Regions from separate parts of the Paenibacillus sp. BAC0078 genome, predicted to be linked through region 2. Evidence: riboswitches for the same ligand, from Rfam matches in the RefSeq annotation. Region 2 holds a riboswitch; each other region holds the start of a gene.
The links. A riboswitch is a leader RNA that binds a small molecule or an ion and turns the genes downstream of it on or off. The one in region 2 is predicted to bind cyclic di-AMP.

Region 1 (10,831 bases), on a different contig from region 2:
GAACCCCCATATTGTCGATATACCCTTTATCGTCGGTAATTTTCTTAATGGTGAAGCTGACCACCTCAAGCCCCATCTTATCGAGGTCCTCCGAGCAGGTCTCCCGCATCTTGCTGTTGATTTCGTCGGGTGTCTTTAGTATGGATTCCACCGTTAATTGCCCGATTAAGCCACGCAAATGGCCTTCCACCGAATGCAGGATAATGGTCTCGCGGTCTTCTTCCGGCCGGTCGATAAACTGCTCGCTGGCAGTCAGAATAGCGGTAGGATCACTTTTGATCTTAATCTGGGCCACCGCCTCCAAGCTGAGCTTGATGCCTTGCCGGGAAAACATCGCCTGCGCCGGGATGACATCAAAGCTCATCAGCATCATGGAGATGGTCTTATTGTTCTGGAAGCCGGGGATGACAAAGGTCCCGCCGCCCTGCACCACTCTTTTTCCGCCGAGACCATACACAATCATCGCTTGATTGGGCGGAACCTTTTTATAAGCGTTCACGATACTGAACAAAGCCAGCAGGATAACAACAACAATTGCCGCGATTAAATAAAGAATAGCCATTTGCTTCGACACTCCCCGTTATTTATTATTGTTCGATTTCCCTCTCAAAGAGGGTTACTGTCGCCATTCCTTTATCCACCTTCAAAATAATCACCCTGTCGCCCTTTGCGAGCTGCTGGCCGGCTTCTGCCCGCACTCCAATGGAGCGCATCGTTCCGTGCAGCACATATTTCATTTCCCCAACCGCTCCATCCACTGCAGAAATACTGATGTAACCAAGCTGCCCCACCTGCTCATAATCCATTTCATTCATGCTGCTGTCATACCGGGTCATTAACCGGGCCAGCACCGCATACATCAGACAGCCCAGCAGTAAAGCAACCACGGTGCAGATCAGCACCACTGCAAGCATATTCATTCCGCTGAACCGGGAAAGCACATAACCAGTGCCGCCCCAGACCGTTACAAACACCATCAGCGGGAGTATGGGCACAAAGCCCGGACCTCCAGCATCGCCGCCTCCCGCATGCAGATGACCCGCCAGGCCATGTCCATGAAATCCGCCGCTGAGAAGGAGCAATAGCCCTACCCAGAAGCACACGATAAATACAGTAACGATAATCTCCCCCTTTCAGGTATTTTAGCTAGTGAATAAAAGCTCTAATTTTCGTTGTTATAAGATTTCAGCTCCTCATACAGACAGCAATTCTCTTCCTGCATGCACAGCAAAAAGACCACAGAAGCGGCAGGGCTCTCCGTGGTCGGTTAAACGATCATGGCGCTCATCCTCTCTCTTCGAGGCTTACGGGGTTAGCTGACGGATTCGGGCAGCGAGATTGCCCTACCTTGCAAGAAGCGCGCTTTTCAGCACGCAGCAAGGATTCACCCCAGGTGAGCAGCTATCTGAGCAAAAGCCGCGTTCACCATTGGTTCCCCCGTTCCCACTACCCGGAATTCAGCCATTTGAGAACAGTTTTATTACATTCAGTTGTTGATTGAATCTTACGCCTGTGGCCGTTTAATGTAAAACGTTGCAGATGGCAAAAGAAGCCAAAGATTGCCTCCCCTTCACGAATGAAGGCGCATTCTTTGGCTTCGCTCTTAAACGGCCGATGATTTGCTCATTTTTGCTTCGTTTCTCGCAAGCAGTCCCATTCGCCCAAAACAAATGCTGTAAATACCATAAACCTTAATATCTTATGGTGTGATATCCTTTTGACTTAAAAACTTCATTAAGTCGTTATTCAACTGTACAATTTCGTTGTTTGCATTACTCGCATAATCAGGCAACATCATATCCTTTACCATGTTCGTCCGTAACCATATCATAAAGAAAAAATCCAAAATCCAATCCGGACATCTAAGCAAAATTTTTATTTTAGACGGATCAATCGCAACACCGGCTTTTTGTACAGCCCTTAAATTCGCTTTCAGAGTGTATGTTATTTTATGTGCCGTTTTTCTGGTTCTAGCTGTTTTGGGGTCAATGATCTTATTATCAATATTCAAAAAGCTAAGCATTGCAATATCCGTTACGGCATGAGTTATTAAATACGCACTCATATCCTTATTTATTACGTAAGGAAGTTTTGCTGTTCTTAATAATCTTGCGAGAGTTTCTATGCGTTCTGTCACTACGCCATTAATTTCTCCGAACATAGTAGCCGCTAATAACTTTGATGGAAATCGAGCGTACAATATTCCATCTTTTATCTGTCCACCAACGCCGGGGAAGGCTGGTAAAAATCTATCCCCTACAATATCCAGCCATGAAGAGAATCCAATTGGATTACTAATCATTGTAACAATATTTTTGCTTTGATTGTCTTTGAGTGCTGACAACGCTGATTCAGATCGATCGTAACGAACTGTAACGAAAATAAAATCATAAATATCATCATTTTCAAGCTCATCAATGACATTTACTTTTATAGTTTTGACCGTACCTTTTTCATTATATTTCAGGCCATTTTCTTTCAATGTATTAAATCGATTAGAACGTGCTAACATAGTAACGTCAAGCCCTGCTTCAATAAATTTAATTGCGTATATGCTCCCTATAACACCTGCACCAAAAATTAAAATTCTATTCTGTTTTACTGACATAAAATCACCCCTATTTATTAACAATTCCTTTTGATCATCAGACAACGTGTTGTATGATGTGATCATAAATCCTTATGATTTCTTCATCAACCATCAGTTTTTTATTATTTGTCGGATGATATTCTTGTTCGCAATAGGAGGATTAAATGAAAAAGCAACCTGAAATAACGGAGAAAACAAAACAAACTTTTATAGATGTTTTTTGTGAGCTATATAGTCAAAAGCCGATTGAAAAAATCTCGATTCAAGAAATTGCGAATAAGTCGGGATATAACCGCAGCACATTTTATCAATACTTTACTGATATTTACGAATTGTTAGACTTTGTTGAGAATGATTTATTGAACTACATAAAAGAAGAATTAGCGAATAAAGCGTTATCTACGCATACTGCTGTTCAAAATCCGCTTCATTGTTTGGAGAAAAGGGAGTATCTCTCGATTCTCAATGCCCTCTTGGGCGATTATGGCAGTATTCGTTTTTTAGAACGCTTGAAAAGAGAAATCACCCTTGATAGCTTGGAATTAAACCTTCCGCAAAACAACTCCATAACGCCATACTTGATTGAGTTTCACATATCAACATCACTTTCTTTATTTCGTCTTTGGCTCCAGCGACAAAAGGATTTATCGCCAGAAGAATTTTTCGAGTTAGTGGAAAACCTATATAAAAAGGGGGTAGCGCCATATTCTAAAAAATGAATCTACTTAAAATTGATAGATGGGTGTGCAATATTTTTGATAATATGCACACTGAAAAAGCCCAGCCAATAAGTTCGTACTAGTGACTGCGCTTATTATATCTTCCAATGGTTACGATAGTCAGCAAAGTGTGGGGCAGAAAAAAACAGTGCTTGTATTCTACATGAAGGATATCCTCTACTACCTGCACATGAGCGAGCGCTAAGCACGTTACATGCTCGTTTTCCTGAATTACTGATTGCTACGGCTTCTCTGCTGTCTGCCATATCGACAAAAGGGGGAAAGTCCAAAGAACGACTAACCGGCGATTGCCGGCGTTCGCCCTCCAAAGCACTATCGTAGAGCAGATGGTTCCTCATAGCTTTGCAAGCCCGCGTCGCGCAAAGTTCTTCCGACATAGCCCAACTCTCGACGTGCAGCGGCATCGTTGACTGTGAACTCACGCCCGATCATGCGTATCATCGAGCGTGAGATCGGCGGATCCCCGTCTTTCCGCGTGACGGCCCAGATAGTGTCGAGCAGCCGGCCAATGGCAGAGGCAAGCCAGTAGGGCATCGAACGCAGCTTATCGATGGACAGGCCCTGTAAGTTCGCGAGCGAGGTGACGAACTCACGGAAAGTCTGCCCTTCCTGGTCTTTGATGAAGAAGGCATGACCGCCTTCTCCGCGTTTAAGAGCGCATTGTATGGCTTCTACCACATTGTCCACGTGGCAGGTTGCAAAAGCGTAGTCGCCGCGGTTGATGAAGGCGAACTGTCCAGACCTGACTGCTTCGGGAAGCCCTTGACTAAACGGATCACCAGGCCCCCAGATAGCCGGCGGGCGAAGCGCGATGGTGCGAAAGCCGGGTTTGTTAGCTGCCAGAACCATTGATTCGGCCCGTGCCTTGCTCGCCAGGTAGGCGGAGAAGTGGCTCGGGAAAATCGGCGTGCTTTCATCAACGTTGCGGATGGGCGTACCGCCATTATCCATGAGGATTCCCGCTGCGCTGATGTAGACGAATGTCTTCGCACCTGCGGACTCGGCTGCCTTCAACAAGGCTACGGTTCCATCAACGTTGGTGCGGAAGAAGGGTTCGCGAGGCCCCGAAAAGCGGAACAGGGCGGCCGCGTGCACAACCGCATCAATCACCGGCAATATGAGTGGCGTGCTGCTTTCGAGATCGGCATCGACTGGCGTAGCACCCATGGACTTGAGTTTGGCGTGAGATGATATGGAGCGTGTGAGTGCGAAAATCTCGTGACCGTCCTCTATGAGCTTCGGGATTAGGCGACCGCCTAGCAGACCAGTACCTCCCGTGACAAGAATTTTCATTCTGTTCGTCCTTTCTGTTCAGGATTTAGGATGGACCGTATGGCACCCTCGCGGATTTGCTCCAGGACTTCTGAAGTGGGTGGCACCGCTTTGCGTAGCCGAGCTGTGACGTATAGTAGGGATGCAGCATTCGCAGACGCCCACATGAGATCGGCAGCCACCTCCACCGTCGGCCTGAGCCGGCCCTCAGCGGCGATGGCCGCGATGCGTTGGATGAGGAGCGCAAAGGCCTGCTCGGCGGCGGGAATTTCAGCATCGTTGAGAACGCGGCCCATCATCACCGCGTAGAGCCGTGGACGAGCCGCCGCGAAGCGCACGTAATCGTCCCAGCCCTCGCGTAGTGCCATAACCGGATCGAAGGATTGCGTGGCAGTCCTTTTGCTTTCGAGAAACTGAGCAAATGCTTCCTTAATGGCGGCGCTCAGTAGCCCGTCGGCGCTGCCGAAGTGATGATACAGCGTCGGTGCGGTCACCTTCGCGATTGCGCAGACAGAGCGTGTCGTGAACTGTGCCTCGCCCTCTTCCTCGAGAACTTGTAAAGCCGCATTGAGTAGAACGTCGTGTGTATTCATGCGACCAATATAGCACAGCTATATTGGTTTGTCTATAGCGATGCTATATTGGTGCCAATACCCTCCTGACATTCGATAAACCCCCAGGTTCCCGACGTGACTATATCCGTTCCCCGTACGGACGCTGAAAATCCCTCGCTTCATTCGATGAGTGGCGACTGTGATGATAGGAGCTCCTATAGACACACCCAGTGCATATCCGGTAATGAGTAGCCCTGCTGAGGGGATGGACACCTGCAAGCTTTCGGCCACTTCAGGAAGTAACCCCATAATAATAAATTCAGTCATTCCAATCGCAAATGCCCCTATTGTCAGCGCTAATAGCGCCAAAGTCGGGCTTTTACTTTCTGGTTTATTTTCTATATTCACTACATCCAAATAAATAACCACCTATCCGTTTTTTTCAAAAAGAAAGCACTCGAAAACCAGCAGCTTTAGCACCAGACTCAGGTGATTCCTGCATTATTCACAAGCCCCATTCGACAAGCTCTTTTTGCCATCTACTCGTGTTTCCTTGCGAAACGGCATTCCTGCAAATAAGACTAGAAGAATGTTATATTCATTAGCACGCGCTTGTTATCCCTATCCAATTTGCTGAGCAAAACTCGTTAAATCCAGATCCCCCTAAACTCCCCAGCTTTAATCCTGTCACGAAAAAATCGAACATACGATTCCGGTCTTGCCTTTCACTAGAATCATGGTACAATAAAAGATACCGTTCGGTATCTTTTATTGTACAACAAGCTGTTCTAGAATGAAATAGCGCCGAGCCATTTTGATTTCATGAGAGGTATTACCTTTTTGGAATAACTAAAACTTATAGGAGGACTTGAGAATGACTGAAAAGTAAATTTTAAAAACGTTTGACTGATCTGACCTTATTTTTCCCCGAATTAAAGAGTTGTCACATAATGAATATATTTGTTAAAATACGGAACTAAAATTCTCATTGTTGCTCGGGATAGACGCATTCAAATGCTTCTCAAATCAATAGTCCCGTTACATTGGATGCAGCAACTCCTTATCAGGATGAAATCACTCTTTGTTCTAAGATCAAGAAATGAAATTCAAAAAAAGAAAGCTATTGGATAAGCCAAAACAACCAAGGGAGGCTAAAGTAAGATGAGTGAAGCAACAGAAACGCTAGAGGGTTGGTACGCGCTGCATGATTTCCGCACAATCGACTGGGTTGCCTGGAAAAGTGCAACCACAGAGGAACGCGAGTATGCAAAGCATGATTTGATGACGCTAATCTACGAATGGTCGGCGGTCGAATCCCGGATGGAAGGCAGCTTGGCAATGTACGCCATCGTCGGCCAGAAGGCAGACATTATGTTTATAAACCTACGCGAGACACTCGAGGAGCTGAACTCAGCGGAGAACGCATTTAATCGTTCTCGGTTCGCCAAATTCGTAAAACCAGTTTACTCATACGTCAGTGTCGTCGAGCTGAGCAATTATTTAGCACCTCCCGGCTCCGATCCGATGCAAGTTCCCGAAGTAGCCGCTCGCCTTAAGCCAATCTTACCCAAGGCGAAACATATCTGCTTTTACCCTATGAACAAGCGACGCATGCTTAACGATAACTGGTACATGCTCTCTCTGGAGGAGCGCAAAAACTTCATGCGCAGTCACGGTATGATCGGCCGCAATTATGCAGGTAAGGTCAAGCAGATTATCACCGGCTCGGTCGGCTTCGACGATTGGGAGTGGGGTGTTACACTGTTTGCCGACGATCCGCTGCATTTTAAGAAGCTCGTCTATGAGATGCGGTTCGACGAGACTAGCGCACGCTTCGGAGAATTCGGCCAGTTTTACGTTGGCAACATACTCACACCTGTTGGCTTGACAGAGTTGCTGAACGTGTAAAGGGCTAAATTATGCTTCACGGATTAAAAATGCTTTATAAACCCTCCTTTGAAATTAGTGGTGTTAGAGAAGTAAATGACGAAGCTCTTGAAAAACTGGCTAAGAAGTATGCTGAATTCGTCACTCAGCCATTTCTGATTGCAGTTGAATCCTAAGGGGGGATCTCACTCGGGGAGTCATCCAAAAACTTAACCCCTCATAAGCGGCGCTGCGCTCATATGTCCAGTAATCGTTGCTGGTGCATAAAAAAAGAACGGTTCCTGAGCATAATGTTATCCATCAGCAACGACAATGCAATCGGCTCACAAGAAAAAGCGGCTCGGATATCCGAGTCAGCGTATACGAAAAGGAGATAAGAAGATGACGAATACGAACGCAACGAATGGTAAAGAGGCCGCCTATCATGGTGTGCCGGCGGAAGACGCTTACGGTTATGCACAAGCAATCAAGATCGGAAACACGATCCATGTTTCCGGCCAACTCAGCCACGACGAAAATGGGGCGATGGTCTTCCCCGCGGTGCTCGATGAATCTGGGAAGCCGGCCGACTTCTCGATGATGGAGGAGCAGATGCGGGTAACCTATGCCAATGCCGCGAAGATCCTAGCACAATTCGGGGCCACCTTCGATCACGTGGTTGAAGATACGCTCTACGTCCTCGATGTCGATGCGGCATTTGCGGTCGCAGGCAAGGTTCGGAAAGAAGTCTACGGGACACCGCAGCCTCAGGTCGCCAGCAATTTGATCGGCGTACCGAGACTGGGCTTCCCAGAGCAACTAATCGAAATCGTCTTCAAGGCAGTGCTGCCTCAAGCCTAAGCGGACGCGGGTTTGACGAGGAGGCGTGCCCATCACGAACCCATCAAGACAACTGCCCCCAACGACATGCTGATTGTGTGCCAACCTGTGGCAGCATGTCGTGTTATGCATGAGACGTGTATTGGCATCCTTGGTCGCTGATAACTCCTGTAATGCAGTCGGTTCAGCCAAGTTGTACGTTAAATACCGAAAGGCTATTTTTATAAGATGAAACAAATTGAGTTACAATTAATCGGCGCTACGGGGAACTGAGCATATTGCACTCAGACATCGGAGCGGGAGGAAGGAAATTGATTATGAATAATGGGTTAATCAACGCTATTATCGCTTATATCATGTGGGGAGTTCTCCCGCTTTATTGGAAGTTGTTTAATGATGTGCCCGCAGGCGAGATTTTATCGCATCGGGTTGTCTGGTCGTTTGTCTTCATGGGCATTCTCGTCACCGTCCAGCGCCGCTGGGGTGATATGAAGCGGATTGTGACTAGCCGTTCGCTCCTGCTATCGCTCACCGCCAGCGGACTGTTGATCGCTGCTAATTGGCTCATCTTCATCTGGGCTGTCAACAACAACCATGTCGTTGAGACAAGCCTCGGCTATTATTTAAACCCGCTGCTGAACGTGTTACTAGCGATCGTCTTCCTTCGTGAGAAGCCGAATCGTGGCCAGTGGCTCGCAATTGCCGTCGCTGGCGCGGCGGTGCTCATCATCGCAATCGACTATGGGCGATTTCCATGGGTCGCAATCTCGTTGGCTTCGTCGTTTGGCTTATACGGTCTTGCGAAAAAGAAGATTGTGCTAAACGCTTCTGTAGGCTTGTTGTCGGAGACAGTTGTAGTTCTACCCTTTGCGCTCGGCTACTGGGTCTATTTGGCCTCCGTGGGCAAGGCGATGGCATGGACGCTGCCTCCGTACATGTTCATCGAACTACTCCTTTCGGGCGTAGTAACTGCACTGCCGCTGTTCTTCTTTGCACGAGCAGCCGCCCGCATGGCGTTTTCCACGCTCGGATTCGTACAATACATCGGGCCGACAATCATGCTGTTACTGAGCGTATTTGTGTTCAAGGAATCGGTATCGTCTACCCTTCTCGTCGGTTTTGCACTCATTTGGACAGCGCTTGTTATATACGCTGTGGCATCAGTTCGTGGCACAAAAGTCACGAAGGTGAATGTATGACGAGGCCTTCAGGTGTCAGACAATTCAACATATTAATGAAAGCGTCCAAACGGTGACAGACGTCGCCAAAGAACTGAAGATTAACCAAGACACAGTGTATGGTTCTCCAATAATACGCTGCCCGTTCAACACAACGTGTTAAACCGCGAGTTCCAAGCGACCAAGCCCGAAGAGAAATGGGTCAGCGATATCATTTATGTCTGGACCGCGGAACGATGACTGTATTGGGCCAAGCCTGTTGGTTAGCCAAAAAAGGTAAAAAAGCCGCCTCATTCGGTAAAGTGTGTGTACCCCTGCAATCTCCCGAAACGAGGCGGCCTCATGAAAAAACCTACTTCAATATCCAGCATTCTTCAATATACTGATAAGTTATATTTGTTTTTGGCGGAAGCTGCCTTCCAGCAGTGGAAGGGATATCGGGGATGGAGAGCAGCGGATGGCGCGTAGCGGGCGTGCAAGGTTGACCAATCCACTATTTCTTCAAGCGTTTGCTTAATATCATGATCAGACTCTACAATCAAAAAAACCGGCCGCCTGCCTTGGGCTCCCCATAAGGGGCAAAAAGCAGGGGTACAGCTACATGTCGGACTTCTTGGCGACCGTGGAGAACTCTGCAACGTACAACTGATTAACTATTTTTCAAACAACAATTTTGTAAATAGAATGCAAAGCATGCTGTATTCATTTGCATATGCTTATTATCCCCATCTAACTTGCTGAGTAAAATGCCTCCTTCGAGCAAGGAAAAGGCAAATGAAGCAAGTGCATCCGTATCCAAATCCTCCTTAAACTCCCCACTATTTATCCCGTTAAGAATTATACTCTTTATCATATCCAAATGGTTATGCAGCCCTTGTCTTGCCCGATCTCGAAGCTCCGTATGAGTATCGTCACTTTCTACTGCTGTATTCTGCATAGGACATCCGCCAACAAATGGAGGATTACCAACAACATCTTCATAAACACGAAAAAAAGCAAGCAACCTCCCTGACGCAGACTGCTCCCGGTCGACCGCCTCAGCAAATTTGCTGATAACTATACTGGCAGCGTAGTTGTAGGCTTCAAGTGCAATCTCATCTTTATTTGTAAAATGTCGATAGATGCCCCCCTTCTTAATTCCGGTGTCGGCAATAATATCGTTTAACGATGTACCAGCATAACCTCTTTGATTAAAGATTGCTGCCGATCTCATAATAATGTGCTCTCTTGTTCGATCTCCTTTTTTCATAGTTTCCTCCCAATGATCTTAGTCTAAACCAACATTATATCAAATTTACGGACGAAACCTTGCCAAAGTTTTAAATTCTGATATAATAAAAGGTACCGATCGGTATCTTTTATTATAAAACAAACCCATTCCAAAGGCAAACCTGTTTGGCTTCGGCTCATTATTTACCTTTAAGTTCTATTGGACAAACTTATGTGGAATGGATTTAGAACGAAACAGGAGGACTATTCAATGAGTATAAAAGTAGGCATTAATGGTTTTGGGCGAATTGGAAGACTCGCTTTCCGTCGTATTCAGGAAATGGAAAATATCGAAGTTGTAGCGATAAACGATTTAACTGACGCAAAAATGCTGGCGCATCTGCTCAAATATGATACTACACAAGGCACTTTCCATGGTGACATTGAAGTTCATGATGGATCTCTTACTGTTAACGGCCAAGAAATTAAAGTGCTGGCTAACCGCAACCCTGAAGAAATCCCTTGGGGCGAGCTTGGCGTAGCTATCGTACTCGAATGTACTGGTTTCTTCACCACCAAAGA
Region 2 (10,831 bases):
TTAAATACTGGAATCCAAAAACAATCGGTGAAGTTATATTTAACTGTTGGGACTGAGTGGTCCCGGTTATGGATTAATTCTACCTCTGCGGCTCGTCTGGTGAAATATTCTTTTATGGTGTACCTTAATAGGTAAGGAGTGGTGCTGTACATGAAAAAAAGACAAACGCCTCTGCTCGTAGCGGCTTCGATCCTGCTGATTATTGTCAGCAGCCTGATCCGGCCGGAGGGCTCGACCTGGCTTGGCGCGCTGCAAACGTTATTGCTGGGTGTCGGATTATTGGGCTGCTGCATGGCCTTCTTGAGGTTTACTAAGGGCGGCAAGGGCAAGCGCTGAGACGAAATAGAGAGAGCTGCGGCATTCTGCCGCAGCTCTCTGCCTGCCGTTAAGGAAACTATGATTTTCGTCTGTTGATGTAACCTTGAAAAGATAAATGTGTGCCTTAACAACGGCAGAAATGCTGCTGTTGAAGTGCAGATGGCTGGTTTGTTCAGGAACAACGGCAGAAATACCGTTGTTAAGGCGCAGATGGCCGACTTGTTCAGAAACAACGGCAGAAATACCGTTGTTGAGGTGCAGATGGCTGGTTTGTTCAGAAACAACGGCAGAAATACCGTTGTTAAGGCACAGGTGGCTAATTAGTTCATATGCTTACGCTCCTCACCCGGCGGTCAAGCTGGATTTCGGCAGTAAGTTCTCCTGCGCCGCCATCTGTTCGCGCACCTGTCTGAGCTGTACCTTAAGGGCGGGCACACTCCGCTGAAGAATGGCGCTGATTTCAGGCAGGGGGAGCTTAAGACCGTAGCGGAGCGCCTGAACAAGCCGGTTTTCCCAAGACAGCATATTTGCATAGCAGGGCTTGTGGGTTTGTGCAAGCCGGGAGCATTGCTGGATGCATTCACGGTAAGCGTCATGGGAGAAGGCAAGCGGGTCTAAACGCTTTTGCAGGTAAGACTCATAGAGTGCTGCGAAGGTCTTCACCACAGCCTCCTCCGCCTCGGTTCCCTGCCCGAGCAGCAGGCTGCTGAGTGCATAGACGCTCCTGCTGTATTTCTGAACATACTTCGTGTATCCGGCTGCGACAGCCGGCTGATGCGATAAGGGGTCAGGCATAATCTCACGGTCCTCTCTGAATATGAAATCTATAATATCGAGTAATAAGCGATGGATTTGTCGATGAGCTCCGCCGTGTCCAGATCTGGCCAGCTCCGCTGGTGCAGCAGGCTTCCCGAAGGCTTATAATACATCCGCCCCGTACTTGAGCCGTTGCCTGCGGCAGCCGCATGAAGCCGCGAGTCTGTCTGGATATGGCCAGACAGCACTTTTCCCTGCAGCTTTGCTTTTAAATCGAGCAGGGCTGTCTGTACCATCTCCCGCTGTGTCTGTTCCCATTCCGGGCTCAGGCGGCGGACGATCTCGATGGCTTCATCCAGCCGGCAATGCCGGATGGTGCGCAGGAAGCTGCTCCATTTCATCAAGTCAAATTCCGTATCATCTGCGCATAATATGCCTTGGGCCAGGCTGCAACCTGCCTTGCAGGTAAGCCTCAGAATGCCGAAGCGGGAGTTCCCGGACGATTCCGGGCCGCAAAAGGCAGGCCAAGGAGCATTGAATACAAACACCTCAATACGTGACAGCCTGCGCTGCTCCATTTCAGCTTTCCTCCTCAAAATTCCCTAAGTCTTAAGCCATTGTATCCTCCAAATCAGCTTATGCGGGTACAACAAAAAACCGCAGCAGAGGAGGACCTCTGCTGCGGCTCCGGTACAGGCTTAAATAAGCCTGGCGCAAAAGCGTGGCGGATCAGGATCTCTCTCTTTACGCTTACGAGGTTAGCTGTCGGATTCGGACGGTGAGAGTCGCCCTACCCTGTGAGACCGCATCTGTGCAGTCCCCTTAGGATTCACCCCAAGTAGGCTTTTCGCCTGGTGGTTCCCCCGTTTCCTGCTTGGCAGGAATTCAGCGTTTATGTAACTTTTCATGAATTACTTTCAAAACGAATCATACTACTTCGGGCAGGTCTTTGTAAAAAAGGAAAAGGGAGGGCAGCGGCAAGCTTTCATTGAATTGCGGGGATTGGGTGTAATTAATTGGCTAAAAGCATATATGTTGACGTTTATCGGCCCGTTATCTCGCTCGCACGCTGTTTTTCATTTTTAGGGGAAAAGGAGCCGGGTGATGGGGGATTATGACAAAGAAAAAGGGTCCCCGGTTGCTGCCGGATTCCCTTTTGTATATCAGCACTTTTATTTCGCGGCGGCTTCGATCAGCACTTTAAGCTCGGGAAGGTTGAAGCCTTTGACAGCATGTTCTCCCGATACAGTAACAGGAACGCCCATGAACCCAAGCTCCTCTACTTCCTCCTGATAAGCTGTGCTCGTCATAACATCTCTAACCTCAAAAGGAACGCCCTGTTCCGTCAGCAGCTGCTTCACCTGGTTGCAATCACTGCAGTTCGCAGTGGAGTACACGATAACGGATTCGCTCATTGGTTCACAGCTTCCTTGATGGCATCGCGGGTGATTTTCCAGTGGGAGGTATTCCAGCGGACTTCGCTGTCTTCCAGCAGAAAAATTTGCGGAGATTCATGCTTGATGCCGAAATCCTCGGCAATCTGGTTCGAGACCGGACGGTCCTCAATCACATGAACCACGGCTGCCGGAGTGCCGGAGTCCTGGACGTAGGCTTGAAATTCCTCATTTGCTTTGGCGCTGATCGGGCAGGTAGTGCTATGTTTGAAGAGCAGCTTCTTGCCGGGCTGTTCCACGTATTGATGCAGTTCATCCAGGGTATGGATTTGTTGAATGGACACCTTGAATCACCTTCCTGAGTATGATATCCCTGATTGTAACATAGTTCAAAATTAAATCAAAAGGGAGATTAAGCAGTCTTGTCCGGGAAAATACAGTCCTGTACAGGACATTGTAAAAATATAGGCGCCATGCTAAGGTGAAGGGAATGCGGGCAGTGCTTGTTACTTATACCTCAGGAGAGGGAGTGTCCATCTCATGATTAGAATTGCATGTGTTACCGGTGCTGACCGTGGACTCGGATTCTTCCTTGTACGCTGGCTCCTTGAGAATAAATATACGGTTTTTGCCGGTAAATATATGGCGGAGCCCGGAGAGCTTGCGGCGCTGAAAGAACAATACCCGGAGCGCTTGAAGCTGATCCCGCTTGATATCGGCAGCAGCGAAAGTGTGAAAAGCGCGGCACGCAGCATTGCCGGCAGCACCGGGCATGTGGATCTGATTATCAACAATGCCGGTATTATTCAAAGCGCGGATGATGCCACGATACTCGTTGATATGGATGACGCCTCAATGGCCCATTTATATAATGTAAATACGCTCGGCGCTTTACGGGTCAGCAACGCCCTAATGGGCCTGCTGCTGCAGGGCAAGCAAAAACTGATTGTGAATATATCCTCCGAAGCCGGCAGCATCAGCCGTAATCGGAGGATTAATATGTACGGATATTGCATGTCCAAAGCAGCGCTCAATATGCAATCCTCCCTCATGCACAACCATCTGCGGGTGATGGGCGGCCAAGTCATGGTTTTTCATCCCGGCTGGCTGCAGACTTATATGAGCGGCGAGAAGGATGAGGGAGCCCCGATACCCCCGGAAGAGTCCGCCCGCAAAATTATGAATATTGTGCAGGAGCACAAGAAATACATAGGCGAGGAGCCGGCTTATCTCGATCTTGATGGAAATCCTTGGCCCTGGTAGCCTATTTTCCTCTGAAAAGAACTTAAAAAATCCAACCGCAGCTTAAGGCTTCGGTTGGATTTTTTGGTGCGCTATGCGTGGCGATCGGCGTGAAGTCCCAGCAGGAGACACTTCCGAAACCTCGCCTCGTTCCGAGCACGCTGTGATCAGGATCAGCAAAGCTAAAGTAAGCGGCAGCACGGTCATTCATTTAAAAGTCAACATATCTGGTTAGTTCACTCCCTATAAGCAGCGGTTTTCACTCTTGAATATGCAAGGCTCGATTTGATATAATCCATAGTAAATACAGTTAATTACTCGACATTATAGTCAAAAAAAGAGGTGGCAAAGAAATGATCAGATACCGCAATCATGATTTCATGTGTACTTCCGAAATCACGCTGGGATTGATCAGCGGCAAATGGAAGCCCTTAATTCTGGGCCATTTATCGCAACAAACCTACCGATTCAATGAACTACTGCGATTGATGCCCGGAGCCACGCAAAAAATGCTAACGATACAGCTAAGAGATCTGGAAAACGCCGGATTAATCACCCGAAAAGTATATGCCGTCGTTCCGCCAAAGGTAGAATACTCGCTTACCGATATGGGAAAAAAGCTTATGGCCATCTTAGTCCAGCTCTGCGACTTTGGCGCCGATTATATATGGGCATTTCCGGAAGAGGATCAGACGGCCGCAGAGCAGCGCGCGTAACCTCCTCGACAGCCGGCCTCTTACCGTAAACTTAGGAAACTCCGCGATGAAGCAGAAATTTTGCGCCGAATTGTTTGCCCGCCCGAAGCGACGCCGCCACTTCATCCGCCCGGTCACTGTCGATGACAACGACGTTTTGCGGGAACAGTTTGCCAAGCAGCCCCAATAAGAGAGGTGTATTCCCTTCGGCCGAAACATAGTGTATGCCTTCCCGGCTGCTGTCCACCAGGCCGGGAAGGGCTAATATATCGGCGGCGGCGTACTCAAGCCACCCGGAACGGTTCTCCGTCCCAGCTGTGGATTCTGCGGTTGCGGGAATGGCGGCCTCGGGACGGTACATGTAGCGCTGCCCCCGCAAAGCCTGCCCGACATCCACACGATATTCGCAGCTTCCCTCAAAATCAGTCAGACGCAGCACCAACGAAGCACGGCCCGGCTCAATCACCCGGGGTACGATATCTGCGTCGCCGCTAAAGAGCTGGATTGCCGCGTTGGCATTGTCTGCCTCTTGCTTCTTTGGCGTAAGGGGGTCAAGCCGGCTGAGGGGCGCGGCACCGTAATCGGCCTGCTCGTAGTCAAATACGATAGCGGTTGTCTCGCCAGACTCCGAAGCTGACAGCAGCTGTGCGGGATGCCAGCGGAGCAGGTTTGGGGCTGCGGTTGCCGGCGATTTCCCGATCACCGCGGGTAGCACCGTTCCGAACTTGTATTGAAATCCGTAGCCAACCGGGTCAAGCTCAGGGCACAGCACCTTTTGAGCAAAACGCACGATCTCCTTGTGCGGAATTTGCTTGACGATCAGCTCGGTGAAGAAGCGGTCTCGCGCCGGCTCGATGAGACGCAGCCCGATGGCCTGACGCTCCTCCCTGATCTCCAGGGGAACCTCCTCCCAATTTTCAAACGGAATGAGCGCATCTCTGAGCAGCACGAGCTGATGCAAATACTCGTTGAATAACTGCATGACTTCCGGGCTGCCAGCCGGCCCCATTAAAATGCCTACCACCTCCGGCGTCCATAAATGCTGGTCACACCGGCTTCGATGAACGAGCTGGACCAAGCCGTTGTATCCGTACCGCTGTCGTCCCGGCTGCTTCGCATAAACCTCCCGTGCCCAGCCCGATATAGCTGTTCCGATTTGCTCTGCCTGGACCAGAAAACGGTTCTTCGTCTCCTCGCCCGCCGCCAGCGAAGCGAACGGCAGCACCGCTTCTCTCCCGGAAACCGCCAGGCTTGCTTGAAGATTCCTTAACAACGGCTCGGCTGCAGCGGCGCTTCCCAACCGGGCACAAACCGCTTCGAGCAGGATTCCGGCTTCGCTGACAATATCCTTGGCTCGGTATACACCCTCAGGAATACCCCATTTTACCAGATCCCGGATATTGCTGGAGCTCACAGCTACAGTATCATATGCGGGGTCTAACCGCGTGCCAAGACGCAGACTTCCTTCCCCCATTTGAATGCGATAATCCAACCAAACCTCCCCCTCTCACTATGTTTCGCTCAGTATAGAATCAATTCGAAGGCTTGAAAAGTACGCACCTTATGGTATGTAAGTTTCAATTCAGTAAGGTAGTTTCAATAAAGGAACCGGACCGCGTGTAGCGCTTCCCAGCCGTGTTCGCCCGGTCAAACCTGCGAACTGCGCAGAAAAGTGTTGACCCTTACACTGGTGTCAGGGTTTATACTAAGGGCAGACCATTTCTCATGAACCCCGGGGAGAATGCCATGAAGATAGGTGAGCTTGCAGCCAAGACGGGCGTCAGCGTCCGTTCTTTGCGATATTATGAGCGTCAGGGATTGATCGCCCCGCTCCGTCAGGCCAACGGATACCGCGAGTATTCGCCGCTGGCCGTGGAGACGGTGGAGACGATCAAGCTTTATTTGAATCTGGGCTTATCTACAGAGGAGATTGCCGGATTTTTGAATTGTGTGCTGAAGAATAAAGAGGCCTTCTGTGCAGAGGTGATGCCGCTGTACCGCAGCAAGCTGGAGGATATTGAGCGCCAGCTCGTACAGCTGAACCAGATCAAGCTGAATCTGCAGCAGCGGATCGCTTCTATACAGCAGGAGCAGAGCGAATCAGAATAAGCATAATGTGTACAGATACACTAGGAGGTAATCGTGATGGCGATAATAAATGCGGAGCATGCCGATACGCTGCGGACGAAGCTGCGCGAGGGAGGAACGGTGCTGGTTGATTACGGCGCGCCGTGGTGTCCGCCTTGCAGAACGCTGCTGCCTATTCTGGAGGAGCTGGACGAGGAGTATGGAAGGGATGTTACCATACTGAAAGTGAACTGTGACGAACTGCCGGAGCTTGCGGCCGAAGCCGGAGTGATGGGTATGCCTACTGTGGTCGTGTACAGCGGGGGCCAGCCGATGGAGAAGCTGGTTGGCTTGCGGCCGAAATCGGTCTATCAGGGTGTGCTGAACAGGCTGGCTGCTGCAGTACCGGGCAATTAAGAACTGAAAAAGGCAGGAGGGCGCATGCATATCGTGCGCCTCCTGCCTTTTAATATGGCATATTATGAGTGATGGGGCTGCTTCGGTTTCTCGCTGAAGGGAACAACCTCGTTGTGGTGCAGCGCTTCCAATACTTCGGCTCTGAGGCTGTCTGTGAATTCATCCCACACCCTTCTGCTAACACCCAGTTCATCGGGGGTAGCGGAGCTGAGCACCTCCAGCCATATCCGTCGATCATTAATGCCGCCTAGCTGTTCCTGAATGCCCTTGTAGATTTCTTCATCGGCATGGAACTTCTGGTTAAGCGCAAAGGCAGCGGCACTCGCGGTATAGCGGAGCTCCTTGGCGGCGATACGCAGCTCATGCAGCGCGTCGAAGGCGGCGGCGGATTCGGCCTCTGGACCCTTGAACAGGGCTTTGCAGGTCTTTTTCTTCTGCTCAAAGGCGACTTCCAGCTCGCGCATGACGACATTCGCATCTCTTTTGGCAGCAAGCTGCTCCAGCTCCCTGCTCAGAAAAGACTCCCATTGTCTGTTCAGACTTTTACCGGTAAGCTTCGGCAGCTTGTCTGCCAGCTTCCTGCGGTACGTCTTCCGCTCACCCTTCTGTTGCTCAATCACTGCCTTCAGCAGCTCAGCGGTTTCATTTGCGCCGGCTTCTTTCGCCTGCTTGCGTTTATCCTTGAAGGCTTCGATAAGCACATCCGCATCTCTGACCTTGCCGAGTCTTTTCTGGGCCTGCTTGAGTGTGCCGTACAGCTCATCTGTGACGGAGTGGCCGGGATCGAGAATGGACAGCAGCGTCAGCAGCTTGCGGCTGTTCACCCTGGCCTGATGGACATCCTCACTGTCAAAATCCCGCAGCACTTTCTTGCAGTAATCCTGATAGTCGGTGTACAGCCTGTTCAGCGCCTGCTCCCATTGTCTGGTCTTGCTGATTTGCCGTTCCTTCGCTAGTTGTAGGGTAGTCATGCGGCATCACTCCACTCTTGTAGGTTGTGTAAGCATGAGCTTCAGCGCAAAGCTTGTCGGAATGAATCATCTTCTTATATCCTAAGAATAACGGTATCCTGCTGCTATTTCAATTGCCTGATTCAGCGGCCGCTTCGCGGCCGGGCAGCGATCGGTTACAATGAGAGTATTGCCGGAATAATGGAATATTACAGGGTAACGGATACCCGGGCGTTAATTGGTATGACAGCATATGACCTTAATCGCCCGTATCCGGGAAAACCGGTAGTCAGTGGAGAAATTGGAGGTTTTATCTATGAGCAACGGACCAGCGGACAGCCGGGAGCAGGCAGGAGGGAGCAGCCTTCCTCCGGTTATGGCGCTTTTTGAACATTTGAATGAAACGGAAAACATGCAGGCTGCCGGGGACATAGCGGCAGTAGATGGGAACGGGGCGGTAGCGAATGCGGCAATTGCCGGAGATATGCTGCTTCCGTTCGCTTTTGAGGAGACGCTGTGCCGGGATATCGGAGCGGGTGCGGTTCCTCCGTCTGTGCATTTGTGGAGCCATCCCGGCGGCGTGGCGCTGGGCCTGAGGGACAGTAAGCTGCCCCGGGCAGCCGAGGCGATGGACAAGCTTGAACGGCAGGGCTTCCGCACGGCGGTCCGGCATTCCGGCGGCGCTGCGGTGCCGCTGGATGCCGGGGTCGTCAACGTGTCGCTGATTCTTCCGAAGCCTGCGGGCAAGCTGGACTTTCACGATGATTTCCGGCTGCTGGCTTCGCTTATCGCCGAAGCCGTCGCCGTAAGCCATCCGCAGGCAGCGGCGCAGATCAGAGCGGGAGAAGTCGCCGGCTCGTATTGCCCCGGCGACTTCGATCTCGCCATCGGCGGCCGCAAGTTCTGCGGCATCGCCCAGCGGCGGCAGAGCAACGCGTACTTTGTGCACGCGTTCGTGATCGTCTCCGGCTCCGGACGGGAGCGCGGAGAATTGATCCGCGGCTTCTACGAGATTGCCGCGGGCGGTGATGGTTCGCTGACGTATCCGCGCGTCAGCCCGGAGACTTTGGCCGCGCTCGAAGAGCTTGGCGGCCCGGCTTCGGCGGCGATGTTCGCCGAAGGATTCCGCCAGGCGCTGACCCGGCGCGGCGTCAGCCTCCAGCCCGCCGCCCTGCTGCAGCAGGCGGCGGGCTATGATCTCCAGTACGGCGATTCTCGCGTACTGGAGGCCGCGCGGGTGCTGCGGGAGCGGTACGCCCGCTAGCCTTCCCGGGGCGGTTGCGCCAGGCAACCGGCCCTGTCCGTCCAAGCCGGGTGAAACGGAGTAAGACAGGCAAGGCGAAAGGCGCCGCAATTCTGCTGTCTTCAGCAGGTGCGGAGCCTTTTTCTGTCTGGTGATTTCCTGCCGGTTGTGGGTAAGATGTGTATAAAGCTGGGGATAAGCTGTTTTTGGTCCCAATTTCCGCTGGGAGAATTTGATCTGCTTTGCAGAAGTGACTGAGGAGGTTATGATGCCCGGAGTGAAGTGGAAAAAGTGAGCTTAAATGTGCTACAAAGCGCTCAGCAGCGGCGTTAGTGGAAAAAGTAAACTTAAATGTGCTCAAAAGCGTTTCGCAGCGGCGTTAGTGGGAATTAGTAAGCTTAATTGAGGGGATTTCAACAGGAAATGCTGCGAATCCGCCGGATTAGGTGGACTTTTTCCCACAAGCGTTTGCTTTGAAGCGAGGGGGACAAAATTAAGTTGCCTTTTTCCACCTGGGTTAATCCCCGTTGTTTTGTCCCCACAGCCCAAGGTGGCCTGAGCACTCCAGTAATTTCCGAACTTAAAACGGCTGCAATGTCCAGTTAAGGACGGCGCAGCCGTTTTGTTCTTGTTATAGTTCCCACCCATTGTGGATAAATTGTGCATAAAGTTGGGGATAAGCTGCTTTGGTTGAACCATAGAAAGATGAATTTGTGACCTAACAGCAAAAATGCCGTTGTTGGGCACCCCTTGCCGTTGTTGACCCTCGCCCCGCCGCCTATGAAAGTACATCCTTTTCTACAGCTACCGGTACAGCTCCGGCCTCCGGTCAGCGAAGATGGGAATCTGCTGACGCACCTCCCGCACTTTGGACAGATGAATATCGCCGCTGACAATCTCCTCGCCTTCAGACGCTTCACAGACGATCTCGCCCCAAGGGTCAATAATCATCGAATGTCCGGCGAAGGTGTTCGCCGGGTCATCGCCTGCACGGTTGCAGGCCACGACATAACATTGATTTTCAATCGCCCGGCTGATCAGCAGCGCCCGCCAGTGGGACAAGCGCGGCAGCGGCCATTCCGCACTGATGAACAGAATCTCGGCACCGAGCGCAGTGTGGGCGCGGACCCATTCGGGAAAGCGGATATCGTAGCAGATCAATCCGGCGCATGAAGCCCCGTCCAGAGTGAAAAGCCCTTTGGCTGCTCCCGGCTGCAGATACAGATGCTCATCCATCAGCCGGAACAGATGCAGCTTGCTGTACTCTCCGGCGAGCTCTCCGCTGCGGTTGAAGATATACATGCTGTTGGTAATGCCGCTGTCTTGCCGGCTTGCAACGGAGCCGCCCACAATATGGATGCCTAGCTCGCGGGCCAGGCCGGACAGCTGAGCCTTCGCAGTGTTCCCCTCAGGATCGGCAATCTCCGTAAGCCGGGTTAGGTCATAGCCGGTTGTCCACAGCTCGGGAAGGATCACAACCTCCGCGCCGTCAGCCGCTGCCGCCCGAATGTGGCGTTCTGCCGAAGCATAATTCGCCTGGGGATTGCCGAATGCTATATTGAGCTGAATCAGGGATATTTTCATGAAGAAAGGCCTCCTCGTAGAAGAAAACTGTACTTTGATTGTATGGGGAAGCGGGCCTGCAAGCAAGAAAAACAGGTAACGCAGAAATAATAGTTGACGGGTCAATGATGTGGGTGTACACTGATGAATGTCAAAAAGATTTTGCACAATATATTTGCGTTAGGG
Region 3 (8,603 bases), on a different contig from region 2:
GGAATTCCGCAGGCGAACTCAAGCCCGGCAAGCTGCTTCTCCAAAGCAAATCTGGAGACATCAATAATCTTTGCGCCGCACTGGGCATAGAGCAAATCGTCCCGCAGCCCCATTTCGGTTAATTCAGAGGTCAGCAGAACAATTCCGCGGATGCCTCCGTCACGGATAATGACATTCGAGCCATTACCCAGGACTGTAAGCGGAATTTCATTTACGCGGGCATATGTAACAATGGACTGAAGCTCCTCATAGGTCACTGGCGCTGCCAGGACGTCCGCCTGACCGCCCATACGGGTGAACACGTGGCTCTCCAGCACCTCATCGCGCTTAACCGCTCCAGCCCGAACCAACTGCTGCAGATCCTCATATATTTTGCTGATATTCATCTTCTTTGCTCCTTTGACTCTATAAAAATAATGATCCTTATTCACCGGATAATCATACTCCGCTGCTTATATGCAAAAAAATAGTGTGGAATTTAATCAGGGCAACCACAACTTTAACAACGAACAGGCTCCCTTGTCAATGACGGGAGCCTGGGCCTGCTGCATATATAATCATTATGAGTCAGATTTCACGTTTATAACCTATCCTTGGGGGCGGGCCGCCTTTTTGCGGTATTCTACCCGCCGTGCCGCTCTCTCCTCTTCTTTCAAGCGGGGACAGGTGTAACAGTAGCTTCCACCTTCAGTCCGGTAATAGAGACAGCAGCGGTTGCGCATCTGCACGGTCCGCTCCGGGTCGTCCAGCGCTTCTATTCTGCGAACCGTGACATCAAACGGATTCCGCTTCATCCCGAGAATTTCTGCCGGCAGACTGTGCTTCAGATAGCTGTAATCGTCCTGTAAAGTATCCAGCAGCTTGGAATCCTGAAGCCCATCTGCAAACTGCTCCATATAGTAGTTGAATTTAGTCGGCAGTTGGCCCCATATATCACTCAGACTCAGACCGCTTGCCTCATGCAAGCTCCGCAGTAACGGAGCTGCTGTATCACGGTAGAAGCGGGTCAGTACCTCATTGCGCCAACCCTCACGCGCCGCTTCCTTCGGGGCATTCTCTATCTCCCAGTCCTGTAGCGAAAAAGCTATCCGGCAATACCCGTTGGCCGGAATGAGATGGTTGGATAAACAAGACAAGCTTACTATCGGTATTGAGGAATATACGGAGAGCGAATATTGCACCGCGAGCGCCAGACTCGAGAACCAGCTTCCCATATATGCCGCAGCCGCTTTATCATCCAGTGCTTTCATAAGAGGGCGGTAACAGTCGAGGAAAGGGCGCATTCCCTCTTCATGGACAAGCTCCAGCGCCTTAAAAGAATGCAGAGCCTCGGCAGGTTGTACGGGATGAAGGTCAAACTTGCTGATCAGCTCTTGGCTGAGCGCTTCATTCATACCCTTGCCTCATTACATTGCTACCGCTTTGTATGCCGCCAATTCATAAGGCAGGCAGAGTGGCACACCTGTACGCGGATCAGGAACAATATCCGCTTCGATCCCGAATACCTCACGCAGCACACCCGGCGTCATTACCTCGGCCGGAGTGCCTTCGCTGATCACACTGCCCGATTTGATCGCCACCATATGCTGGGCATAACGGGACGCATGGTTCAAATCATGCACAACCATAATAATCGTGCGGCCTTCCTCCTCGTTCAGCTTCTGCAGAAGCTGCAGCACCTCCAATTGGTGCGCCATATCAAGAAACGTTGTCGGCTCATCGAGGAAAAGAATATCCGTCTGCTGAGCCAGAGCCATAGCAATCCAGGCCCGCTGGCGCTGCCCCCCGGAGAGGCGGTCAATCGGGCGGTCATGGAACGCTTCCATCCCGGTAACAGAGATCGCCTTAGCGATAATTTCGCGGTCCTCCGAAGTCATGGTGCCGAAGCCCTTCTGATGGGGATAGCGGCCATAGCCAACCAGCTCAGAGACGGTCAGACCATCCGGAGCGGTAGGATTCTGCGGCAGAATCGCAAGCTGCCGGGCTACCTCTTTTGTGGACAGATTGTGAATCGACTTGCCGTCCAGCATCACACTGCCGCTCTTAGGCTTCATGATACGCGCCATAGTCTTGAGAATGGTAGATTTCCCGGAGCCGTTGGCCCCGACAAGCGCTGTGATCTTCCCTGTTGGAAGGGACAGATCCAATCCCTTGACGATCATCGTCTCAGCATATCCTATACTTAATTGTTCTGTGTTCAAACGTTCTGACATGGTTTTCACTCCTAAAAAAGTTTTAAGGAGCAGTTGCTCCTGCAGGTTCAACATCACAGTAAAATTTGCTTCGTAACATTCGCTTAAATTGATAAGCCGAATGCCTTAGTCTCACTCCACTAAATGATATTGATTCTCATTATCCATGTCAATATAAATGTTTAGTTTTTGGTACAATTTAGATGCTCCGTATGGTTTTCTATTGAAATTTCCCAGCCTCCGTCACAATACTCCACTTTATGAATACTGGTATATGAAGCCGGGAATGTTTTGCTGCTTTTGTTTGTCCAATCTAACCCTCTTAGAATATGATAAATAACGTTTATTACACCACCGTGTGTAACAACGACTACATTTTCATTATGACTGCTTCTTACTTGCTCTTCGCATAATTTCATAAATGCCTCTTTTATACGAGTGAAAAACTCAAGAGGACTTTCACCGCCAGGATACCTCTCATCCATCTGTAAACTTGCGAAATACAAACCAGGATACCGTTCATCTACGATTTCGTTGGGCATACCGGCTATGACACCATTGTTCGTTTCTCTCCAGTAACTGCTGCCTTCAACTGGCATTTCTAGTGCCCTGGCAATCTCATTTGCCGTATCTAATGCCCGCTGCAAATCGCTGCTAATGATACGATGAATGTTAAATGTGGACTTATTTTCCTTGAGATAATGGCCGAGCTTCTCCGATTGCCTGTAACCCTGGGCTACAAGTCCACGCTGACTCCATCCGCCGCGAAAACCTTCTTCATCTATACCATGTCTTACAAAATAAATAGCCATTTCCCTTCTACCCCCTTTAATAGTCGTAATACATATAATACCATATTGATGAATTCTATTTCTTCCATAAAAAAAGGCCGCTTCCGGAATCCCCGGAAACAGCCATGATAATGCAGTCTATCTGTCTATTTGTGCAAATGAAAAGGCACGGTTGCTACAACAATGTCTTTTTGATTCATGAGATAAGAACGGATGAACAAGCTGGTCTGGTTATGCAGGATGGCCTGCCACCAGTGCTTGGTAATAAATTGCGGGATCAAGACGGTGATATGGTCGGTTGAAGCTGTCTTCCACTCTACCGTATCAATGAACTTGACAAGCGGACGGATAATGCTGCGGTAACGGGAACGGAGCACAATCAGGCGTACACCGGGGTTCCACTCCTCCCATTTCTGCTCCATCTTGTGAATTTCTTCTTCATCAAAACCGACGTACACAGCCACCACATTGTCCGTCAAGGACTTGGCGTAGCTGATTGAATGTAGCACCGCACGTGTCACACCCGCGACAGGAACGACTACTGTGCTTCCCTTAATGCAGGGCTTATCTGTTGCCGGGCAAATACGCAGCTGATCTGCAGTATTCAGATAATGGTGGTGAATGCGGTGGAACACGAACATGACAACAGGCAGGAAGATAAAGGCCATCCATACACTGGAGAACTTCGTAATAATGAAGATCATTGTAATTGTCAGAGTTGTGAGCATCCCCACCGTGTTCACAGCAAATTTATTGTGCCAGCCTTTGGGCTTGGTCTTGAACCAGTGCACCATCATGCCAAGCTGGGACAGTGTAAACGGAATAAACACACCCACCGCATACAAAGGAATCAAGCTCTCGGTATTACCGTGGAATGCCGTTACAAGCAAGGCCGATAGGACCCCAAGAAAAATAATGCCGTTGGAGAAGCCCAAGCGGTCACCGCGGACCATAAATGCATGCGGCAGGTACTTATCCTTAGCGAACATGAAGGCGAGTAGCGGAAACGCCGAGTAGGCTGTATTGGCAGCCAGGAACAGGATCACTGCTGTAATGCCTTGAATGAAAAAGTACAAAGCGCCGCGGCCAAAGGTGGATTCGGCAATTTGTGAAACAACTGTCGCTTTTTCATCCGGTGTAACTCCATACCAGTAAGCAAGCAGCGTAATCCCCGTGAACATGATCCCGAGGATAATCCCCATCATCATCAAGGTTTTGGCGGCATTTTTCTCCGCCGGGGCTTTGAAGTTCGGAATGGCATTGGATACAGCCTCGACACCCGTCAGCGCCGAACAACCGGAGCTGAAGGCCTTGAGCAACAGAAACAGGCTGACGTTGGAAACGGCCGACCCGATTTCAGGGACACTCGCATGAGCGCCGCCGGTTATATATTTGAATACTCCTGATATAATCAGCACAAAGATCGAGATCACGAACAGATATACCGGAATGGCAATGAAGGATGCAGATTCCGTAACCCCCCGCAAATTGACAATGGTCAAGAGCAGAATTACGGTAACAGCGATAAGTACGCTATGATTATGCAGACTTGGAAAAGCGGATGTAATCGCATCCGTACCCGCCGAGGCACTTACCGCAACGGTCAAAATGTAATCCACCAACAAAGAGCCTCCGGCGAGCAAGCCGGTTGGAATCCCGAGGTTGCTTTTGGCTACGATATACGCGCCGCCGCCCTGAGGATAGGCAAAAATGGTCTGGCGATAGGATAAAATCAAAATAGCCAGCAGGCCCAATACGGCTAATGCAATTGGCAGTGAATACCAGATGGCTGTAAAACCGGCAGCCACCAAGACAATCAGGATTTGTTCCGTCCCATAGGCTACAGACGAGAGCGCATCAGAAGATAGGACAGCCAATGCTTTTACCTTGGATAACTTTTCATGATCGAGCTCATTCGACTTCATCGGACGCCCGATCAATAGTCGTTTTACCTTGCTTACCATTGTAGTAACAGTTCCTCTCTTTGTTAAGCTGAATCGGTAGTACCGTGCGCTGTTTTCATCGGCGGGTTTCATAAATGCAGGCACAAAAATAAGCATACGGAAATGATCCGCATGCTTATAGCATCGTCATTATCCCACCGTTGCTTACGAGGTTAGCTGGCGGATTCGGACTGTGGTAGCCCTACGGTTGGGGTCATTTGACCCGCTCCCGATTCACCCCTTTGGCACATCTGCCAATAATGGTTCCCCCGTTTTCCCTTACGGAAAATTCAGCGCGTATTCAACTTCTCACAAGGACTAATGATAATCTACAACGCGTCTTCCGTAAAGCGGTGAAAAAAATGAAAAAATAATGAAAAAACATTCAAATAACGCAAATCCAGGATGAGGGATAACCCGATCTTTCATTCTCTTCAATTATCCCTTCAACACGTCTTTTTACAGGATTTCGATTAATATTTGTGTCAGAAGTTTCTTACTCTGCCTCTTCTTCTTTACGCCCGTTCCAGAGCAAAATTGCGATTAATGCAAAAGCAATCAGTGCCAGCAACGGAATGGTAATAAACCCGAAATAATTCAGATAATCCTTGTTGCAGGGAACGCCGATTGTGCAGGGAATCACCTTACTGAGGGCGGGAATCTTCTGCTCGGCATAATGATAGAGCGAGATCGAGCCGCCAATCAGGCTTAAGGGGAGCACATAGGGAATAATGCTTTTATCATTCCGGTAGGTGGCAATTCCGAGCAGGATGAGCTGCGGATACATAAAAATGCGCTGGAACCAGCAGAGCTTGCAGGGCTCATATTTCAGCACCTCGCTGAGATACAAGCTGCCTGCTACGGCAATTACGGATACGAACCAGGCCAGATAAAGGCAGTGGCGGCGGCAGAACCTGGAAAACTTCATCACTTGGCACTCACTGCTGTGGTGGCGGCTTTAACCTGTGCGTCAATCGCTTGCATCTTGAAAGGCTCATCCACCTTTACACCATTAACAAAAACTGTAGGTGTGGAAGTTACCCCTGCATCTTTGGCGATCTTAATGTCGCTTTGCAGTTCACTTTCATAGGTGCGGTTCTCAATGTCTTTGCGCAGGAGATCAAAATCAATCGGGAGTTTTTCCTTCTGCGCCAGGCTTACCAGAAAGTCTGCGGTTGCCCACTCCTTGTTCTCGTCACCTTGGTTAGCATAAATAGCATCGTAGTAGGTCCAGAAAGCGTCACTGTTCTGATGGTAGACAGACAATGCGGCCAAAGAGGCCGTTACCGAATCCGGGCCAATAAAGGCCATATTCACAAAATAAAGTGCCGCCTTACCCTGATTCACATATTCCTGAACAAGCTGCGGTTTGATCGAGCCGGAGAATTGGGCGCACGCCGGACATTTGAAATCGCCAAACTCGACGATTTTTACCGGGGCATCCTCTTTGCCTAGTCTTGGCAGCTCACTGTAATTGAAGTTGAATGCTGTACCGGAACCTGCTGTTGACGAGGAACTGTCCTTTGAAGCTAACATGAATAACCCTACAAAGATGATAACAACTAACGCTACTGTACTGATAATCAGAATTCTCGTCTTCTGCTTCTCAAGCTCTGCCCTGCGTCTCTCCTGCTTGTTTAATTGGGGAGCCATGACATTATTATTTTTTGTTTTGCTCAAAAGAGAGTTCCTTTCCGTCCTGTGCGGACTGGTGTGATGAAGTTCATATGATTTAAAATTATATAATTAAAACTCTAGCTTTGGCAAACCCCATTCACACGGCTTCTGTCCCGATCTGTTCAATAGTCTGCAGCGTAATCCGAAAGCTAAATTCGGTCCCGCCGCCATCTGCGGCTGCAGCCCAAATCTCGCCGTTCATTAAATCGACCAGCTTTTTGCATATAGCCAGCCCAAGCCCGGTTCCGGGATAGCTGCGGCTGTGGGAAGCATCCACCTGGGAGAAAGGCTGGAACAACAGCCTCAGCTTGTCAGGCGAGATCCCAATGCCCGTATCCTTAACTGTAAACTGCAGATCCAAGGCTGCTCCAGCAGAATTATAAGGCTCTACAATTACACTAACCTCTCCGGCATGGGTGAATTTGACTGCATTTCCGATTAAATTGACGAGAATCTGGCGGATTCGCGCACTGTCACCGACTACAGTTTGGGGGATCGACGGCTCAAGCTGGAGCTTAAGGCTCAAATTTTTATCGCTGGCATTCACTGCAAACAGGTCCATACATTCCTGAAGCATGGCTGCAAGCTGAAAAGGCTCTCTGTACAGCAGCAAATTCTCTGCCTCCAAGCGGGAGATATCGAGGATGTCGTTCATTACTTTTAGTAGAGCGTGACTGCTTGTGTTCTGGAGCTTAAGCAGGTCTAAATGCTCAGGCAATCTTATTTCCTCTGTGAGCAGTTGATTGATGCCAATGATTCCGTTAAGCGGGGTCCTGATTTCGTGGCTCATGGTAGCCAGGAACTCGCTTTTCATCCGGGCGGCGCTCTCGGCAGCATTTTTCGCCACGATTAACTCCTGCTGATATTCCGCCAATGCGGTAACATCCTCCGCAACGATATACACAAAGTTCTGTTTATCATGTACCAATGGAAAAACAGTAGCGCTGCACACGAGCCTGCGCCCTCCTTTGGTTGTGACTGACAATTCCAGCTTGCTGGATTCACCTTCTGCCGCCCTTTTGACTGCGGTTTTGAGCGCCTCTTCATCCTGACCGGTATACATAACATTTTTATAGTTACCCAGCTCCTCTGTGCCGAACCCTGTTGTCTGCCGGAGTGAAGGATTGACACTGATGACATTTTGACGGACAGGATCAATACAAATCACCATATCCGGACTGAATTCAAACAAGGCCATGTAGCGCTGCTCATTAAACTGCGAGGAGTGCAGCACCCGCTGCCGGTCTCTATATAGAAGAATAAATACGATGGTCACCATGAGCAGAAAGGCACATGCCAAAATCAGCTCCAGTACTGAATCACTAAGGAGCGAGCTTTTCCCTGTATCCATCGCCATATCTGGTGTAACAAAAGAGGCTCCGGCCATCGCGGAGTAATGGGTTCCCAGGAGCGCGCCGGTTAGCGTGAGCATGAGCATTATTTTTTTGATGGTAAACATATTATAGGAATTTCGCACCCAGTTGGAGTCAAAGGAGACGGTAACGACAGGGATAATAAGTGAAAACAAGACAGACCCTGCAATTGAGAGCCTGCTTTGCTCATACTCCAAAGAGGGGTTCGTCGCCAGCCTTCCACAGTAATGCATGATCTGAAGGCCACTGCCAAACAGCAACCCGCCAAATCCGAGGTACAGCTTGTTGCGGGTCCGGGGATGATTGAACAGCACAAGCAGTATATAGGACGCCGCGATGGGGACGCACAATGAAAGAAGTATTAGCGGAAGCGAGTAAGAAACAGCCATTTCCAGCTCTATAGCCATCATACCCATAAAATGCGCACTCCACAGCCCTACCCCCAGTACGCAGGAAATATATAGGATAAAGGAAGGGGTTCTTTTGTCCCGGACCAACCGTTCAGTCAGATCGAGTGCCGCAAAACAAGACAGCAATGCGACTATAATAGAAAAAAGGACAAGCAGCACGTTATAGTGAAGATGATCGGGCATTGCCTCCTCCCCTTTCTCCTTCGGATGATGGATA

Region 1: linked by a shared signal. The riboswitch ahead of ACX1DY_RS29590 (hypothetical protein) and the one ahead of ACX1DY_RS29615 (hypothetical protein) in region 2 are both predicted to bind cyclic di-AMP.
Region 3: linked by a shared signal. The riboswitch ahead of ACX1DY_RS01025 (APC family permease) and the one ahead of ACX1DY_RS29615 (hypothetical protein) in region 2 are both predicted to bind cyclic di-AMP.

Annotation. Positions count from the first base shown of each region.
Region 1 covers NZ_JBTLRW010000029.1:41,907-52,737, reverse strand. The annotation lists gene ACX1DY_RS29595 (flotillin family protein) at 1-562, opposite strand, end outside; gene ACX1DY_RS29590 (hypothetical protein) at 588-1,082, opposite strand; cyclic di-AMP (ydaO/yuaA leader) riboswitch at 1,287-1,473, opposite strand; gene ACX1DY_RS29585 (ketopantoate reductase family protein) at 1,700-2,608, opposite strand; gene ACX1DY_RS29580 (TetR/AcrR family transcriptional regulator) at 2,755-3,309, shown strand; gene ACX1DY_RS29575 (NAD-dependent epimerase/dehydratase family protein) at 3,643-4,623, opposite strand; gene ACX1DY_RS29570 (TetR/AcrR family transcriptional regulator) at 4,620-5,195, opposite strand; partial or broken gene ACX1DY_RS29565 (MFS transporter) at 5,331-5,573, opposite strand; gene hemQ (hydrogen peroxide-dependent heme synthase) at 6,318-7,064, shown strand; gene ACX1DY_RS29555 (hypothetical protein) at 7,076-7,219, shown strand; gene ACX1DY_RS29550 (Rid family hydrolase) at 7,425-7,883, shown strand; gene rarD (EamA family transporter RarD) at 8,180-9,061, shown strand; gene ACX1DY_RS29540 (TetR/AcrR family transcriptional regulator) at 9,690-10,289, opposite strand; gene gap (type I glyceraldehyde-3-phosphate dehydrogenase) at 10,521-10,831, shown strand, end outside.
Region 2 covers NZ_JBTLRW010000030.1:340-11,170, forward strand. The annotation lists gene ACX1DY_RS29600 (hypothetical protein) at 151-336, shown strand; gene ACX1DY_RS29605 (hypothetical protein) at 487-642, shown strand; gene ACX1DY_RS29610 (hypothetical protein) at 661-1,113, opposite strand; gene ACX1DY_RS29615 (hypothetical protein) at 1,143-1,652, opposite strand; cyclic di-AMP (ydaO/yuaA leader) riboswitch at 1,808-1,975, opposite strand; gene ACX1DY_RS29620 (glutaredoxin family protein) at 2,247-2,489, opposite strand; gene ytxJ (bacillithiol system redox-active protein YtxJ) at 2,486-2,812, opposite strand; gene ACX1DY_RS29630 (SDR family oxidoreductase) at 3,009-3,731, shown strand; gene ACX1DY_RS29635 (winged helix-turn-helix transcriptional regulator) at 4,064-4,426, shown strand; gene ACX1DY_RS29640 (hypothetical protein) at 4,458-5,897, opposite strand; gene ACX1DY_RS29645 (MerR family transcriptional regulator) at 6,152-6,514, shown strand; gene ACX1DY_RS29650 (thioredoxin family protein) at 6,551-6,889, shown strand; gene ACX1DY_RS29655 (CHAD domain-containing protein) at 6,952-7,860, opposite strand; gene ACX1DY_RS29660 (lipoate--protein ligase family protein) at 8,156-9,103, shown strand; gene ACX1DY_RS29665 (carbon-nitrogen family hydrolase) at 9,887-10,666, opposite strand.
Region 3 covers NZ_JBTLRW010000001.1:230,160-238,762, forward strand. The annotation lists gene murB (UDP-N-acetylmuramate dehydrogenase) at 1-386, opposite strand, end outside; gene ACX1DY_RS01010 ((2Fe-2S)-binding protein) at 588-1,394, opposite strand; gene ACX1DY_RS01015 (ABC transporter ATP-binding protein) at 1,407-2,213, opposite strand; gene ACX1DY_RS01020 (histidine phosphatase family protein) at 2,375-3,004, opposite strand; gene ACX1DY_RS01025 (APC family permease) at 3,130-4,947, opposite strand; cyclic di-AMP (ydaO/yuaA leader) riboswitch at 5,074-5,232, opposite strand; gene ACX1DY_RS01030 (disulfide oxidoreductase) at 5,423-5,854, opposite strand; gene ACX1DY_RS01035 (DsbA family protein) at 5,854-6,606, opposite strand; gene ACX1DY_RS01040 (ATP-binding protein) at 6,701-8,569, opposite strand.